DNA from 3 places in the Marinobacter sp. R17 genome. Region 3 is predicted to be linked to each of the others. Evidence: predicted binding sites of a transcription regulator. Region 3 holds the regulator's gene; each other region holds the start of a gene.

Region 1 (4,766 bases), on a different contig from region 3:
GTCCATGCGACAGGACGTGCGCGTCGGCCGACACACCGAGATCGATATGATGAATGGCTTTGTGGTGCAGGCCTCAGTCATCCATGGCCTTGATGCGCCCGTAAATCGTGAACTCACAGACGCCGTGACACACCTGAAACAGGACTGAATCATGGGATACCGACTTTCCAAGATCTACACCCGCACCGGCGACGACGGCTCCACCGGCCTGGCCGACGGCAGCCGGATCGCCAAGAATGCCCAGCGCGTCGACGCCATGGGCACCGTCGATGAGCTGAACTGCCAGATTGGCGTCCTCATCGAATACCTCGATAACGAACCGGAACTGGCTGAGTTGATGCGGAAAATCCAGCATCACCTGTTTGACCTGGGCGGCGAATTCGCCATTCCCGGCAGTCACGTCATCGGCGACGGCCACATCGACTGGCTGGAAAGCACGCTGGATCAGTGGAATGAGGATCTGCCGCCGCTGAAGAACTTCATCCTGCCCGGCGGGCGCCGGGATGCGGCTCACTGTCACCTGGCCCGGGCCATCTGCCGGCGCGGCGAGCGAGTGGTGGTGGCGCTGGGCCACGAGGACTCCATCAACGAATCGTCCCGCCGTTACCTGAACCGGCTGTCGGATCTGCTGTTCGTGATTGCGCGGGTGCTGGCGCGGCGGGATGGCGGAGAGGAAGTGCTTTGGTCGCCGACGCCGCCGGCCGGCAAAAATTGAGCGTTTGACGCAACGCAGCGCAACATGACTGTAAGGCCGCCCACATGGTGAGCGGCCTTTTTCGTTACACGCGGAAAGACGCCACCAGACGCCGCAGTTCGGCGGTGACATCCGACATTTCACGGGAGGCAGCCAGCGTCTCGTCGGCATTACCCGCCGTCGCATGCCCCAGCTCGGTAATTTGCTCGACGTTGGTGTTGATGTTCTTGGCCACCGCAGACTGCTCTTCCGAGGCCTGCGCAATCTGGTGGCTCATGTCCACGATGGTGGAAATGCCCGCCAGGATTTTCTCCAATGCCTCGGTCACTTCTGAGGATTTCTCGACGGTGGCGTCTGTGACCTCATGGCTGTTGGTCATCGCTTTCACCGCCGCTTTCACGCCGCCTTGCAAACGACCAATCATTTCCTCGATGTCTTCCGTCGACTTATGCGTGCGCTGGGACAGCGAGCGAACCTCGTCCGCAACCACCGCAAACCCGCGGCCCTGCTCGCCGGCGCGCGCAGCCTCGATGGCGGCATTCAGTGCCAGCAGGTTGGTCTGCTCGGCAATCGCCTTGATCTCCACCAGCACCTGACTGATGCTGTCGCTGTCTTCGCTGACCCGGTTGATGGTATCCACCGCGCCACGAATTTCGTTAGCCAGCCGGTGAATGGTGTCCACGGTTTCGGTGACAACCTGTCGGCCCTGCTCGGCATCTTTCTCAGCGGACCCGGCGGAATCCGAGGCGCGCTGGGCGCTTTCCGCCACTTCCTGTACCGTATCCACCATCTGGTGCATGGCGTCCGAAATCTGCTCGGTCTCTGACATCTGACGCTCAACCGCCTCGCTGTTGGCCGACGCACTGTCGTTCACCCGTGTTGCCTGGGTATCGACGTCACCGGTGGTTCGACTGACCGAGCGGATCAAATCGGCCATTTTCGAAGTCATGTTGTTGAACTCGTCGGTCAGCGCCCCAAGCTCGTCGCGATTGGCCAGCTCGATGCGGACCGTCATATCGCCATCCGCCACCTGCCGCGCGGCTTTACCAAAGCGGGAAATCGCCTTCTTAACGGAAACGAAGAACCCCAGGTAGAGATACACCACAATCAGCAGCACAATCCCCAGCACCAGGAAAATCACCATTCGCTGGTTGGTTTCTCGGTTCAGGCGCTCCGCCAGATTATCGTCCACCACCTGGAAAATCTGGTCCATCAGCTCAAAGTTCGGCGCGATCAGCGGCGATATCAACTTGTCGAAATCCTGCCAGGACATCTCCAGTCGATAAGGGGTAATGACGTTGGCGTCCAGCGCGTCACGCACCTTGATCACGTTCTGCACAACCGCATCCGCCAGATCCGACTGCTGACTCAAAGCTTGCGAGGAACCCTGCGCCACCTCGAATTCCGACTTCAGACGGCTGTGCAGTGTCGTCAGGTTGTCGAAGACGCCGTTCATGACATCCGCCATCGCGTAGCCTACGGTGCCCTGGTCCAGACTGAACATACCGAAGGCTCGGGCTATCCCCTCACGACTGGCGGCGTCGTGCAGCGATGTGGTCGCCAGTTGCAACAGCATCTGGTTCTCGGCCTGCGGATCGTTAGCCAGGCCGGACAGTTTGAGTGTCGATTCCAGCAGGGCCCGCGCCTTCTGCACGAATTCCTGGTAATAGGTCACCTGGGGATCGATGTTGCTCTGGAAGATGTCTTCGCTGCGCAACTTCTTCCAGGCGTTGTCCAGAGCCTCGACCTGGGCCTTCCAGCCGCCCGCCGAATCAAAGGAGGCCTGGGTCTCGATCAGACTGGACAGCTGCGCGTCGATAACGTCCGCCGCCTCATTACTGCGGGACAGGAAGGCATCGTCGTTCTTCATCTTGCCAACGGCGCGGAAATCCCGGTAATCGTAGGCGGCCTGAATCAGCCGATTCACCTGCCGGACCTGAACAAGGCCCTGGGCTTCGTGGCTGATGCCTTCGATGGATCGGTTGAGCTGGCTCACCAGCAGGTAGGACAAGCCCCCGATCGGAAGCAGGAATAGCACGCTGATCAAGCCGAACTTGTAAATCATCGGCAGCCGGTTCATCAGCGCGACAGCAGGATACAGAAGCTGGTTCACTCAACCCCCTCAAACATGTGGTGCTCGTGTTAATTCATTGTTTTTATGTTGAATGGCGTCGCCCAATACAGGGGCAGCGCCGCAGCGCCATCGTCTCCGCCCGACGGCGAGATCAGAGCATCCCTACTTATATTGTCGTCAACATGCTAAAAATCTTGAATTTATTTTTGTTCCGACAATGTTAAACCAGATCAAATTCCTGGCTTCAACGTGTAATAAGCGGCGGGAAGAATACGGAAATTGCTCCGGAAAATCACGTAAAGAGTCCCATGATTGCCAGCAGCGCAAGCCCGCAGATCCAGACAAACATGCTGCGGTTCAGCAAATCCCGGACGGCGCGCAGACTTCGTTCGCCGTAATCCGGCCACTCGTCGGGATGACTCTCAGCAAACCGTTGCGGATCCAGCGAATAACTGGACAGCGCCCCGTTGGCACTCTCGAAGAGCAGTTCTGAGGCGTTCAGGCGGGTGTGATGCAGCAACCGTTTACGCGCGCCGCCCATCCAGCCGGCCAAATCGCCAGCAATGCCAAACGTGATGCTCAGCAGCCGCGCAGGCACCCAGGCCAGCAGATACACCAGGCGGGAAAAGGGTTCTCGGCCAGCGGGGTGTGGCCAGTGATCGCGCAGCGCCACCGACAGCCGCGCACCGATGGCGCCGGCCGGACCCAGCAGCACGTACCAGAAGATCACCAGGAAATAGTGTTCGAAAATCACCTGGATAAAGCGCTTGGACAGCAGCACATGCAGTTCACGGGGTTCACTGGCCAACCCCCGCGCTTCGGCCGGCAGCAGATGATTGACGTGATACCAGGCCGCCGACGCATCGCCTCGACGCCAGGCCTCGCCATAGGCCCGTAGCGGGTTGCGCCAGCCGGGAACGCCCAGCATGGCGATCAGCACCACCAGGTCCAGCGGCCACGTCAGGATCCAGAGACTGCCGCGGCTCAACCAGACATCAAGCGCGCCGACCAGAACGACGGCACCCAACAGAATGCCAAACCCGGCGGTCGGGCGACCTTCGCGCCCGGCCTCAGCGCCGGAAAGCCGGGCCAGTCGCTGACGAAAGCGGGCATCCAGCCCCTCGTCGACCGATCCATCCAGCAGGCGGCGGACGACGTAGGCGAGCAGCAGGATCAGGAACCCCATCAGACCTCCCCCTGCCCGCGCGCATCCTCAACCAACGCGAAAAAATGCGGCCAGTCGAAGGCGGGTCCCGGATCGGTCTTGCGCCCCGGTGCAATGTCGCAGTGGCCTGTCAGTCGATCGAGTGTCACAGCGGGCCAGCGTTGCATGATGGCCTGGGTCAGTCGCGCCAGAGCCCGATACTGGGCTGCTTCGTAAGGCACGTCGTCGGTCCCCTCCAGCTCGATCCCGATGCCGAAGTCGTTGCACTCTTCCTCACCGTTGAAGGAGGAACGACCGGCATGCCAGGCCCGGTCCAGGAAGGAGACGAACTGCACGCATTCGCCATCGCGACGGATCAAGGCATGGGCAGAGACCTGTAAATCCCGGATTTCCTGAAAGTATGGATGGGCGTCGGGATCGAGACGGTTGCAGAAAAATCGTTCAATGGCATCGCCACCGAACTGCCCTGGAGGCAGGCTGATGTTGTGCACCACAAGCAGGGAGATAGCGGCGCCTTCCGGACGGGGTCCAAAATTGGGCGACCGGCAATGACGGGCCTGACGAAGCCAGCCGGCCTCGTCGATGTCGTAAGATGGGTCTCGGGATTGAGAGTTCAAAATGCTTCCACCGCTACCGCGTTACGGGACCTGAAAGTGGTCAGCAATTCTACGGTGATTGAAGCACAAAGCAACGTGCCAGGCCAAAAAGCCACCCGCACGCTGGCCCGATTCAGTCGCGACGGCTGTGACGCAGATTGTCGATGATCGATTCCAGGGCCCGGTCGAAGATCAGGCCATCATCGAGCATGGACACCTCGCCGGTCGACAGGGCCT
Region 2 (4,766 bases), on a different contig from region 3:
ATCCCGTGTTTTGTCGCATCGATATCGACGGTGACGTCGATGCCCGCAAGGCTACCGTGCGCGTGGGGGATATGATCGAGGCGGAAGGTCAGCCCATTATCAATCCGATCACCGGCCAGGAACACCGGGCGCGCATCGACCTGCCCAACGGCTTTGAGTACGCGGTGGCCGAAGTGGCCAGCGGACACACTTCGGCGCGGGCGGCGATTCCGCTGGAGCTGGATGCCAGCCACAGTCACTTTTCCCGGCTGGATATCGGTCCTGCTGGTGTGTTCCGGTAAGCGGAGGCGGTCATGAGTACGCTCCGGACGGAGCCGGCGACATTGTCGCATCGGCTGGACTGGATGTCCGTGTTGACGTTGGCTGCGCTGGCCGCGGTGGTCGTGCTGTCCTGGTGGTATCTGGTCGACATGGCGACGGGTATGGAAGTCGGTATGGCCATGGGCGGAATGATGACCTTCCATCCCTGGACGCCGGCATACGCCGTGGCCATGGGCCTGATGTGGTCCATCATGATGATGGCGATGATGCTGCCCAGTGCGACCCCCATGATTCTCCTGTACCGGCGGGTGGCCCTGCACAATCGACTGCCGGACATCGGGCTGGGAACCCTGCTGTTCGCGGCCGGGTACGTCCTGATCTGGCTGATCTTCAGCATCGCCGCCACGGCATTGCAGTGGGCTCTGGAGCAGTGGGCGATCCTGTCACCCATGATGCGCAGCCAGAGCGGACTCTTCAGCGGGATGGTTCTGGTCATTGCCGGTTTGTATCAGTGGTCCCCGTGGAAAAAAGCCTGCCTGGCGCACTGTCGTGGGCCAGCCGCATTCGTGATCCATCACTGGCGGTCGGGATCGTCCGGCGCCCTGCACATGGGCGTCACGCACGGCGCCTACTGCGTCGGCTGTTGTTGGGCGCTGATGGCACTGCTGTTCGTGGGCGGGGTGATGGACCTGCTGGTGATCGCCGGCCTGGCCGTGTTGGTCCTGCTGGAGAAAGTGCTGCCCGGCGGTGACTGGCTGGCCAGGGGCGCGGGGGCACTGGCAGTCCTGGTTGGCGGCTGGCTGTTGCTGGGAAACTTGGCCTGAGGCAACGGCGAAGGCCGTTGCCTGTCTGATTGTGAGTCTTACTTCAGACCAAAGCCCTTGCCCCGAAGGAAGTCCTGCATATGGGGGCGCAGTTTCGCGGTGAACAGCGGCTTGAGCTGCTCCGACCAGGTGGTGTCCTTGGTGCCGCCGGTGCGGTTGCGGTAGTAGCCCCGCATGGTTTCGTCGAAGCCGGCAACCAGATCCTCGTCGCCTGCGTCCTGGTAGGTGTCTTCCTTGAGGATCGACGCCAGGGGCAGGCGCGGTTTGACCTCCGGGTCCTGATCCGGATAGCCCAGGCACATCCCGAATACCGGATACACATTTTCCGGCAAATCCAGCAACTCGCTCACCTCGGCCGGATTGTTGCGGATGCCTCCGATGTAGCACAGCCCGAGTCCCGCCGATTCCGCCGCAATGGCAATGTTTTGCGCCATCAGTGCGGTGTCGATGCTCGCCACCAGCAATTGCTCCGTCATCCCCCGGATCACATCGGCCCCGGCCCGCGCCGCCGCTTCAGTGGGGCGCTTCATATCCGCGCAGAACACCAGGAAATCGGAACTGTCGTGAACATAGGCCTGGCCCCCCGCCAATTCGGCCAGCTTGGCGCGTTTTTCCGGATTCACGACGTGGATGATGGTGTAGGCCTGAACATGGTTGGACGTGGCGGCACTCTGGCCGGCCCGGATGCAGGCTTCAAACAGGTCGCGCGGAATACGCTCGCCGGTGAACTTGCGGATCGAACGGTGGGATTGTAGGAGTTCAATGGTTGGATTCATGGGACCTCTTGGTGTTTGGCGTTCATCAAAAGCCGGCCGGGTAACGGGGTTCACTGGCGTTCGTGTTGATCCGGGCAAAGTCGGAACTGAAGTAATGCCTGGGCCGGCCGATAGGAAACTAAACGGTTTTATCATGGATGGTGGCGCGAGTTACAAAAATCAAATGCAAATCTTTTGAATTGAATTGTTAAATCGATCACAACTCTGTTGACCTGAATCCGGCGGTGCTCTGTACTGAGCCACCGATTAAGTCCCTGGAAAACGGCCGGGTGGCTGCTGGCCCGCGGATTTTTTCAGCGTCGACCCAAAACAAAAACGGAGAATACCGGTGAATCTCAGTCTGTCGTGGCGCCAGAAATTCCTGGCCCTGATTGTTGTTACCCCCCTTGGTTTTCTGGCGGTTGGCGCGGCCATCTACTGGGGGATTACCTCGGTGTCGTCGTCCTACCGAATGACCTACGAACTGGTCAGCTACCAGAACCAGGCCAGTGAGCTGCTCACTGACTGGAACTCGATCGAAAAGAACCTGGCCTCCTTCAAGGAAGGCGAGCAGACCGCCGCCAGGCAGCAGCTGGAAGCGTTCGAAGCCGATGCAAAGGCACTCCGGGACAGCGCCGGAGAACTGGGAGACGATGACATCGTCAGCGCCGCCGAGCAGATCGTCGGTGCGGCGGACACCTACGTGGCGCAGCGTCGTGACTGGATCGACAACGTCTCGGATCTTGGCCTCAACGACGAGACCGGCCTGCGCAAGGGGCTTTCCGAAGCCTACGCCGGCCTCAAGGATCTGCAGCTCAGCTTGTTCGATGAGAGCATTGCCGAAGTCTCGCGGACACAGAAGGGCTATTTCGCGGACCGCGATGTGTCCTTTGCCAAGCCTGCCGAGCATGCGGTCAAGGGGCTGGAGTTGATGGTCAAGCAGTATGACTGGCAGGAAAGCGTCGTGGGCAAGACGGTCGCAGCATACCGTAAGGCCTTCGACAAGGCAGCGGCCAGGATGAAGGCGATTGCCGCCATGGACACCGCCGCCATCGCCGCAGGCAACAAGCTGCAGAAGGCGATCCATACCCAGAACGAAGCGCTCCAGACCGGCCCGATTGCCGCGGCGATTGAACAGGCCTCTTCTGCTGAGTCGTCGGCCAAAACAGTCAGCCTCGGTGCCCTGGTGATCTTCGCGCCGATTCTGGTGCTGATCCTGTTCATCATTTCCCGCACCCTGGTCAATCGGCTGCAGGGCGTGATGGAAATGCTGCAGCGGGTGTCGGACGGCGATCTGACCCGCAAACTCGATGTCGGCCGTAACGACAAGGACGAATTCAACCGGCTGGCCACCGCCACCAACCAGATGATCGACAACATCAACCGGTTGATGCGGGACTCCATCGAGAGCACCAACAACCTGATCGAAGTCCGCGGCGAGCTGGACAAGAGCATGGAGCGCCTGGCGAGAAACAGCGAGGCGGTGGAATCCCAGACCGTCCAGGCCGCCACCGCAAGCCAGCAGATTTCCGTGACACTGACCGACGTAGCCGAGCGCACCTCCCAGGTGGGCGTGTCCACCCAGAAAGCCAACGAATCTGCCCAGTCCGGCGCGCGTGTTGTGGACGAGAGCGTCAACGCCATGCAGCGTCTATCCAACCTGATCCAGGACACCCATAGTGGCGTGCAGAGCCTGAACCAGTCCTGCACCAAGGTCACCGGTATCATCGACGTGATCAATGGGCTGGCGGAACAGACCAACCTGCTGGCCCTGAACGCCGCCATCGAAGCGGCCCGGGCCGGTGAAGCCGGTCGCGGCTTCTCGGTGGTGGCCGACGAAGTCCGCACCCTGGCCAGCAAGACGGTGGAAGCGACCGACAACATCACCCGCATCATCGACGAGCTCAACAAGCAGACCGCCAACATGGACTCGCTCACCCAGCACGGCCTCAAGCTGGCCCGGGAAAGCGAGGAAAGCGCCGGTCAGATCGCTGGTGCCATGGGCACGGTCACGGAGTCGATCCAGACGCTGAATGCGGAAATGGATCAGGTGGTGGTCGCCGTGGAGGAGATCTCCACCACCACCGACGACATCGCCCAGAAGATGGAAGAGATTCGTCAGCAGAGCAGCGAAACCCAGGCCATCGGCAGCGAGCTGGGCACCCAGAACCAGCGCCTGTCGGAATACGCCGACCGGCTGTCCTCGAGCACCCGCCGCTTTACCGTCTGAAGCGAACCGGACCGGCGGGCCTGAAGGCCTGGCCGGTCCGGCCATCCCACCAGAACCTGTCCTGAATCAAGGCGCACTTTTCCGTCTCCTGTCAGTCTGAATATCAGATCGCTCTTTCATTCGTGACGGCAGGAGAACACATCGATGGATATGAAACGACACGGCCTGGCCATTGGCATCGATCGGGTGGGGGACCAGTTTTTCCTGTCCTTCAAGGCCCAGGGAAAACTGACCCACGAGGATTATCAGACCATCACACCCATGATCGATTCGGCCCTGGCGGCGGTGGAGAAACCCCACGTCAAAGCGCTGTTCGACGCCACCGAACTGGAAGGCTGGGAGCTGCGCGCGGCCTGGGACGACTTCAACCTGGGCCTGAAACACGGCAACCAGTTCGACAAGATTGCGGTGTTTGGCGACAAGCGCTGGCGGGATCACCTGGCCAAGATCGCCGCCTGGTTTATTTCCGGGGATCTGAAATTCTTCCACACCGAAGAAGAGGCCATTGCCTGGCTGAACGAGTAAGCCGGGTCAACCTGGCGCCTTCGGAAGCCTTTACCCTTGTGGGGCGGCGTGTTGGAATGGATCGGGCAGGGCAACGTTTGTGCCCGATCCTGACCGTCCCGAATACGGGAGACCGTTTTCATGACCAACCTGCTGATTATCCTGGCGGTGCTGTTTGGCGCGCTGTTCGTC
Region 3 (4,766 bases):
TCGCCGCGGCGTAATCGCCGGCGTCCACCTGTTGCTTCAGTTCTTCCGCCTGGTGCTGCAGCTTCTCAACGACATCGGGATCGAGGGAGCCGGCCTTGTCTTTTTTTGTGCCCATGATTGGCGCTCTGATACTCAGGACTGGATGCGTTCGAAAATCTTCTCGATCTTTTCCTTCAGGACAGCCGCCGTAAACGGCTTCACGACGTAACCGTTAACGCCGGCCTGAGCCGCCGCCACGATCTGGTCACGCTTGGCTTCCGCCGTCACCATCAGGATCGGCAGGTTCTTGAGGTTCTCGTCCGCGCGAACGGCCTGCAGCAGTTCAAATCCGGACATGCCCGGCATGTTCCAGTCGGTGACCAGAAAATCGTATTTGCCACTCTTGAGCATGGGCAGCGCGGTGTTGCCGTCATCCGCCTCGTCAGTATTGGTGAAACCGAGGTCGCGAAGCAGATTCTTGATGATCCGTCGCATCGTGGAGAAGTCATCCACGATCAGAATTTTCATGTTTTTGTCCAAAGGGACCTCCAATCATTACAGCCCGGAATACCAATCCAGCGTCCAGTTCAGTGTCCGGCAATCCATACGATACCGGCGCCACTGAAAGCACCGCCTATTCTGTCGCGTCAACGCCCGCTGTAAAGCGTCCGTTACCAAAAACTACAGTTCCGGGATCGTAGCCTGGGCATCAACGCTGACCACAAGCTCCCGGAATTCGATGTCAACTTTTTGCTTGTCGCGCCTGATGTGGCGCGTCCGCCCATTCTGCCCTGCTCCACCGGTGTTTTGCGAACCGGCTTTGAACGGCGTGGCTAACGGGCTTCCTGCCAATCCGTCAGACGTGATTTCAGGCGCAATGCCGCCTGACTGTGAATCTGGCTGACCCGACTTTCACTGACACCGATGACGGCGCCGATTTCTTTCAGGTTCAGCTCTTCCTGGTAATACAGACTCAACACCAGCTTTTCCCGCTCCGGCAGCGCCGCGATCGCCTCGGCCAGACTGCGCTGGAATCCGGCTGCCGACAGCTCTTCGAACGGACGATCGGGCACGGCCTCTTCATTGTCTATCGGCAGCTCTCCCGATTCATTTAGCTCATCCAGACTAAAAAGACGGCCGCTGTTGGAATCGGCCAGGCAGGCATGGTACTCCGGCAGGGTCATGTCCAGCTCGTCGGCGACTTCGTGATCCTGAGCCTCGCGCCCGGTCCGGTCTTCGACGGCCTTGATCGCCTGGGCGATGCGACGGGAATTGCGGTGGACGGAACGCGGCACCCAGTCGCCCTTGCGAATCTCATCCACAATGGCACCGCGAATGCGGATACCCGCATAGGTTTCAAAGGAAGCGCCTTTGCCGGCGTCGTACTTCTGAGCGGCCTCGAGAAGGCCGATCATGCCGGCTTGCATCAGGTCTTCAAGCTGGACAGAGGCGGGCAATCGCGCCAACACATGCAACGCGATCTTTTTCACCAGCGGCGCATGATCCTCGACCAGTTGATGGGCCGATTTGCGCGAGCTCGTCTGTTGGTAGATTCCCAGGCCTTTTGCCAACGTCATCAATCCGGATTACCCGTGTGTTTCAATCGACCGTCATACCACGCCACCTGTCGGTCAGGGTACTCCATCAGGCGTCCACCAGGCGCTCAACGAAAAATTCGAGATGCCCCCGTGGAGAAGACGGGAGCGGCCAGTTGTCCACCTGCTGGGCCAGCGCCTTGATCGCCAGCGAGGCCTTGGCGCGTGGGTAAGCGTCAAGCACCGCACGCTGCCGTTGTACCGCTTTTTTGACGGCTTCGTCGTAAGGGACGATGCCCACATATTGTAGCGCAACATCCAGAAATCGCTCGGTAACCCGGGTCAGTTTCCCAAACAGATGCTTGCCTTCCTGCTCGTTGCGAACCTGGTTGGCAAGGATGCGAAACCGGTTCACCCCGTAGTCCCGGTTCATGAGCTTGATCAGCGCGTAGGCATCGGTAATGGAAGTGGGCTCGTCGCAGACCACCAGCAGCAATTCCTGAGACGCCCGCAGGAAGCTGACCACCGATTCGGAAATGCCGGCAGCGGTGTCAACGATCAACACGTCGATCTGATCGCCCAGTTCGCTGAAGGCGTTGATCAGGCCAGCGTGCTCCATGGGCGTCAGCTGGGTCATCCGCTGGGTGCCGGACGAGGCGGGAACGATCTTGATGCCGCCCGGGCCGTCGACCAGGACATCGCGCAGGTCGCACTCGCCGTTCAGCACATCATTGAGATTGTGGTTCGCAGTGATACCCAGCAGGACGTCGATGTTGGCCAGCCCCAGATCGGCATCCAGAACCACCACCCGACGCCCCATCTGTGCCAGTGCAATAGCCAGGTTGACCGAAACGTTGCTCTTGCCAACGCCGCCCTTGCCACCTGAGACGGCGATCACCTGGACCGGGTTAACTCTACTCATGCCGGATACAGTCTCTCACGACAACTCTTGATAAGGATGGCCGGTTGATAACCGGCTCGATAGTGGAGCCCATGAACGCCCTGCGGCTGTTCCGGCGGACTCCCGGGCCTCAGGCGCCGGCTGCAACCACAGCGGTTTCCCGAACCTGTTTCAGACGCTCCACACCCAGTCTGACCAGTGGAGCCGCCTGTGCCGGATGAATGTCCTCGGGGATGCGCTGCCCATCGGTGTAATACGCCACCCGAAGACCCGTTTCCATGGCAAAGCCTAGCACCTCGCCGAGTGTCAGGGCTTCATCCAGTTTGGTCATGATACACCCGGCCGGATTCGCCATCTTATAGCAATGCCACGTGGATTTCATAATGCGAGGCTGGCTGGTGGCTGCCAGCACCAGGTAAGGCTTGACCGGATGCCGGCTTGCAGCCAGCTCCTCAAGCTGTTCCTGGTGGCCGCGATCGGAATGGGTCAGGCCCGCCGTGTCGATCAGAACCAGGCGTTTATCGGACAGGTCATCGAGGATCTGGTCCAGGGAATGGCTCTCATCCACCACCCGCACCGGCACGTTCAGGATGCGACCGAATACAAACAGATGCTCATGTGCCGCGATCCGATAACGGTCGGTGGTGACCAGCGCCAGGGAATCGGCGCCGTGCTCCAGGACATAACGCGCCGCCATCTTGCCGATGGTGGTGGTCTTGCCAGAGCCAGTGGGGCCCACCAACGCGACCAGACCACCCTGCTCGACCAGTTCCTGCTGCTGGGTGCGCAGGCCGGCCGCCAGCGTGCGCAACGCCCGCTTCCAGCCCTCTTCCAGTCGAACACCAGCCGCGTTACGAGACAGCGTGGAGGCCAGCGTGTGGGACAGTCCGTACTCTTCCAGTCGCTCCATCAGGCGCTGCTGACTCGCGTCCACCGGGTCGTTTGCCGGTCCATTTGCAGCGGCCGGAGAACGACGCTCGTTGACCATATCCCGCAGCGAATGGATTTCCGCCCGCATGGCTTCGAGGGCCGCATGGGTGGCGTCCTGAGCGGGTTCGGCAGCCGCCGGTTCCGGCGTGGTGAAATCAAGAATGTCCTGCTCACGGGGTTGGCGCTTTTCACGAATTTCCCGGATACGGTCCCGCGAGCGGCCGAGTTCTTCCTCCAGGCGGCGATGTTGTTCCGCCTGCATTTCGGCCAGCCGGGCGCCATTGGTGGCTTCGACCGCGGCGGTGCCCAGACGCTGGCGCGCCAGATTTTCGTCATAGTCGAGAGCCGTCACAATTTCGACGCCCCCGTCCACGCGCCGGTTCGACAGGATGACGGCATCCTCTCCCATCTCCAGGCGAACCATCTTCAGGGCTTCCGCCATGGTTGGAGCAAAAAACCGTTTAACCTTCATGATGACCTACCTCCGGTGGCGCCGCGGCCCGCGACGCCTTGCTGTTGCTGGGCGAGCCTCACTGCTGGCCCACCGACGCGACAATCGTAATCTGCTTGTTGTCCGGCACTTCCTGGTAAGACAGGACGTGCAGGCGTTCGACCCCGTAACTCACAAAGCGCGCCATGACATGCCGCAGTGGCGCCGAAACCAGCAGGATGGCGGGCTTGCCCATCATTTCCTGACGTTGGGCCGCGTCCTGCAGGGAGCGCTGGAGCCGTTCCACCATGTTGGGCTCCAGCACCAGACCGATATCGTCCTGACCGCCGGATTGTTGACTCTGTTGCATGGACTTCAGCAACATCTGTTCCAACTCTGGATCCAGGGTGATGACCGGGATCTCGGATTCGTTGCCACAGATGCTCTGGACAATCATCCGACGCAGGGACTGGCGGGCGGCTGTTGTCAGGATCCGGGCGTCCTGGGTCTTCGGCTGTACATTGACGACCGCTTCCGCAATCGACCGCATATCCCGGATCGGCACCTCTTCTTTCAGAAGGCTCTGCAGGACTTTCAGCAGCAGACTGATGGAAATCGTGTTGGGTACCAGCTCTTCCGCCAGCTTGGGCGACATCTTCTCCAACTGCTCCAGCCACTTCTGGACTTCCTCGTGACCGATCAGCTCGTGGGCGTGCTTCTGCAGGATCTGGTTAAGATGGGTCGCCACCACGGTGCTGGCATCCACCACGGTGTAGCCCAGGGTCTGGGCCTGATCTTTCTTGTCCGGTTCGATCCAGCTGGCATCCAGGCCGAACGCCGGATCCTTGCCCTCGATACCTTCAATTTTGCCGAACACCTGCCCCGGGTCGATCGCCAGTTCCCGGTCCGGGTGGATCTCGGCTTCGGCAATGGTCACGCCCATCAGGGTGATGCGATAAACGTTGGGCATCAGGTCCAGGTTGTCGCGGAT

The links. Region 3 encodes FliA, which starts transcription of late flagellar genes. Its sites were predicted from a motif close to CTAAAGTTTNNNNNNNNNNNGCCGNTAA; they were not measured.
Region 1: the regulator FliA is predicted to act here: its motif matches at 2,940-2,967, upstream of EB809_RS14500 (methyl-accepting chemotaxis protein).
Region 2: the regulator FliA is predicted to act here: its motif matches at 1,948-1,975, upstream of EB809_RS15065 (methyl-accepting chemotaxis protein).

The regions. Positions count from the first base shown of each region.
Region 1 is NZ_RHGZ01000020.1:69,221-73,986, reverse strand. It holds gene EB809_RS14510 (ketopantoate reductase family protein) at 1-148, shown strand, start outside; gene EB809_RS14505 (cob(I)yrinic acid a,c-diamide adenosyltransferase) at 152-715, shown strand; gene EB809_RS14500 (methyl-accepting chemotaxis protein) at 780-2,807, opposite strand; gene ampE (regulatory signaling modulator protein AmpE) at 3,061-3,954, opposite strand; gene ampD (1,6-anhydro-N-acetylmuramyl-L-alanine amidase AmpD) at 3,954-4,517, opposite strand; gene EB809_RS14485 (DUF1631 domain-containing protein) at 4,663-4,766, opposite strand, start outside.
Region 2 is NZ_RHGZ01000022.1:13,013-17,778, reverse strand. It holds gene EB809_RS15080 (DUF1326 domain-containing protein) at 1-281, shown strand, start outside; gene EB809_RS15075 (DUF2182 domain-containing protein) at 294-1,085, shown strand; gene nfsA (oxygen-insensitive NADPH nitroreductase) at 1,124-1,861, opposite strand; gene EB809_RS15065 (methyl-accepting chemotaxis protein) at 2,190-4,070, shown strand; gene EB809_RS15060 (STAS/SEC14 domain-containing protein) at 4,215-4,595, shown strand; gene EB809_RS15055 (hypothetical protein) at 4,716-4,766, shown strand, end outside.
Region 3 is NZ_RHGZ01000002.1:115,928-120,693, reverse strand. It holds gene EB809_RS02535 (protein phosphatase CheZ) at 1-115, opposite strand, end outside; gene cheY (chemotaxis response regulator CheY) at 133-519, opposite strand; gene EB809_RS02525 (RNA polymerase sigma factor FliA) at 813-1,556, opposite strand; gene EB809_RS02520 (MinD/ParA family protein) at 1,624-2,436, opposite strand; gene flhF (flagellar biosynthesis protein FlhF) at 2,546-3,817, opposite strand; gene flhA (flagellar biosynthesis protein FlhA) at 3,876-4,766, opposite strand, start outside.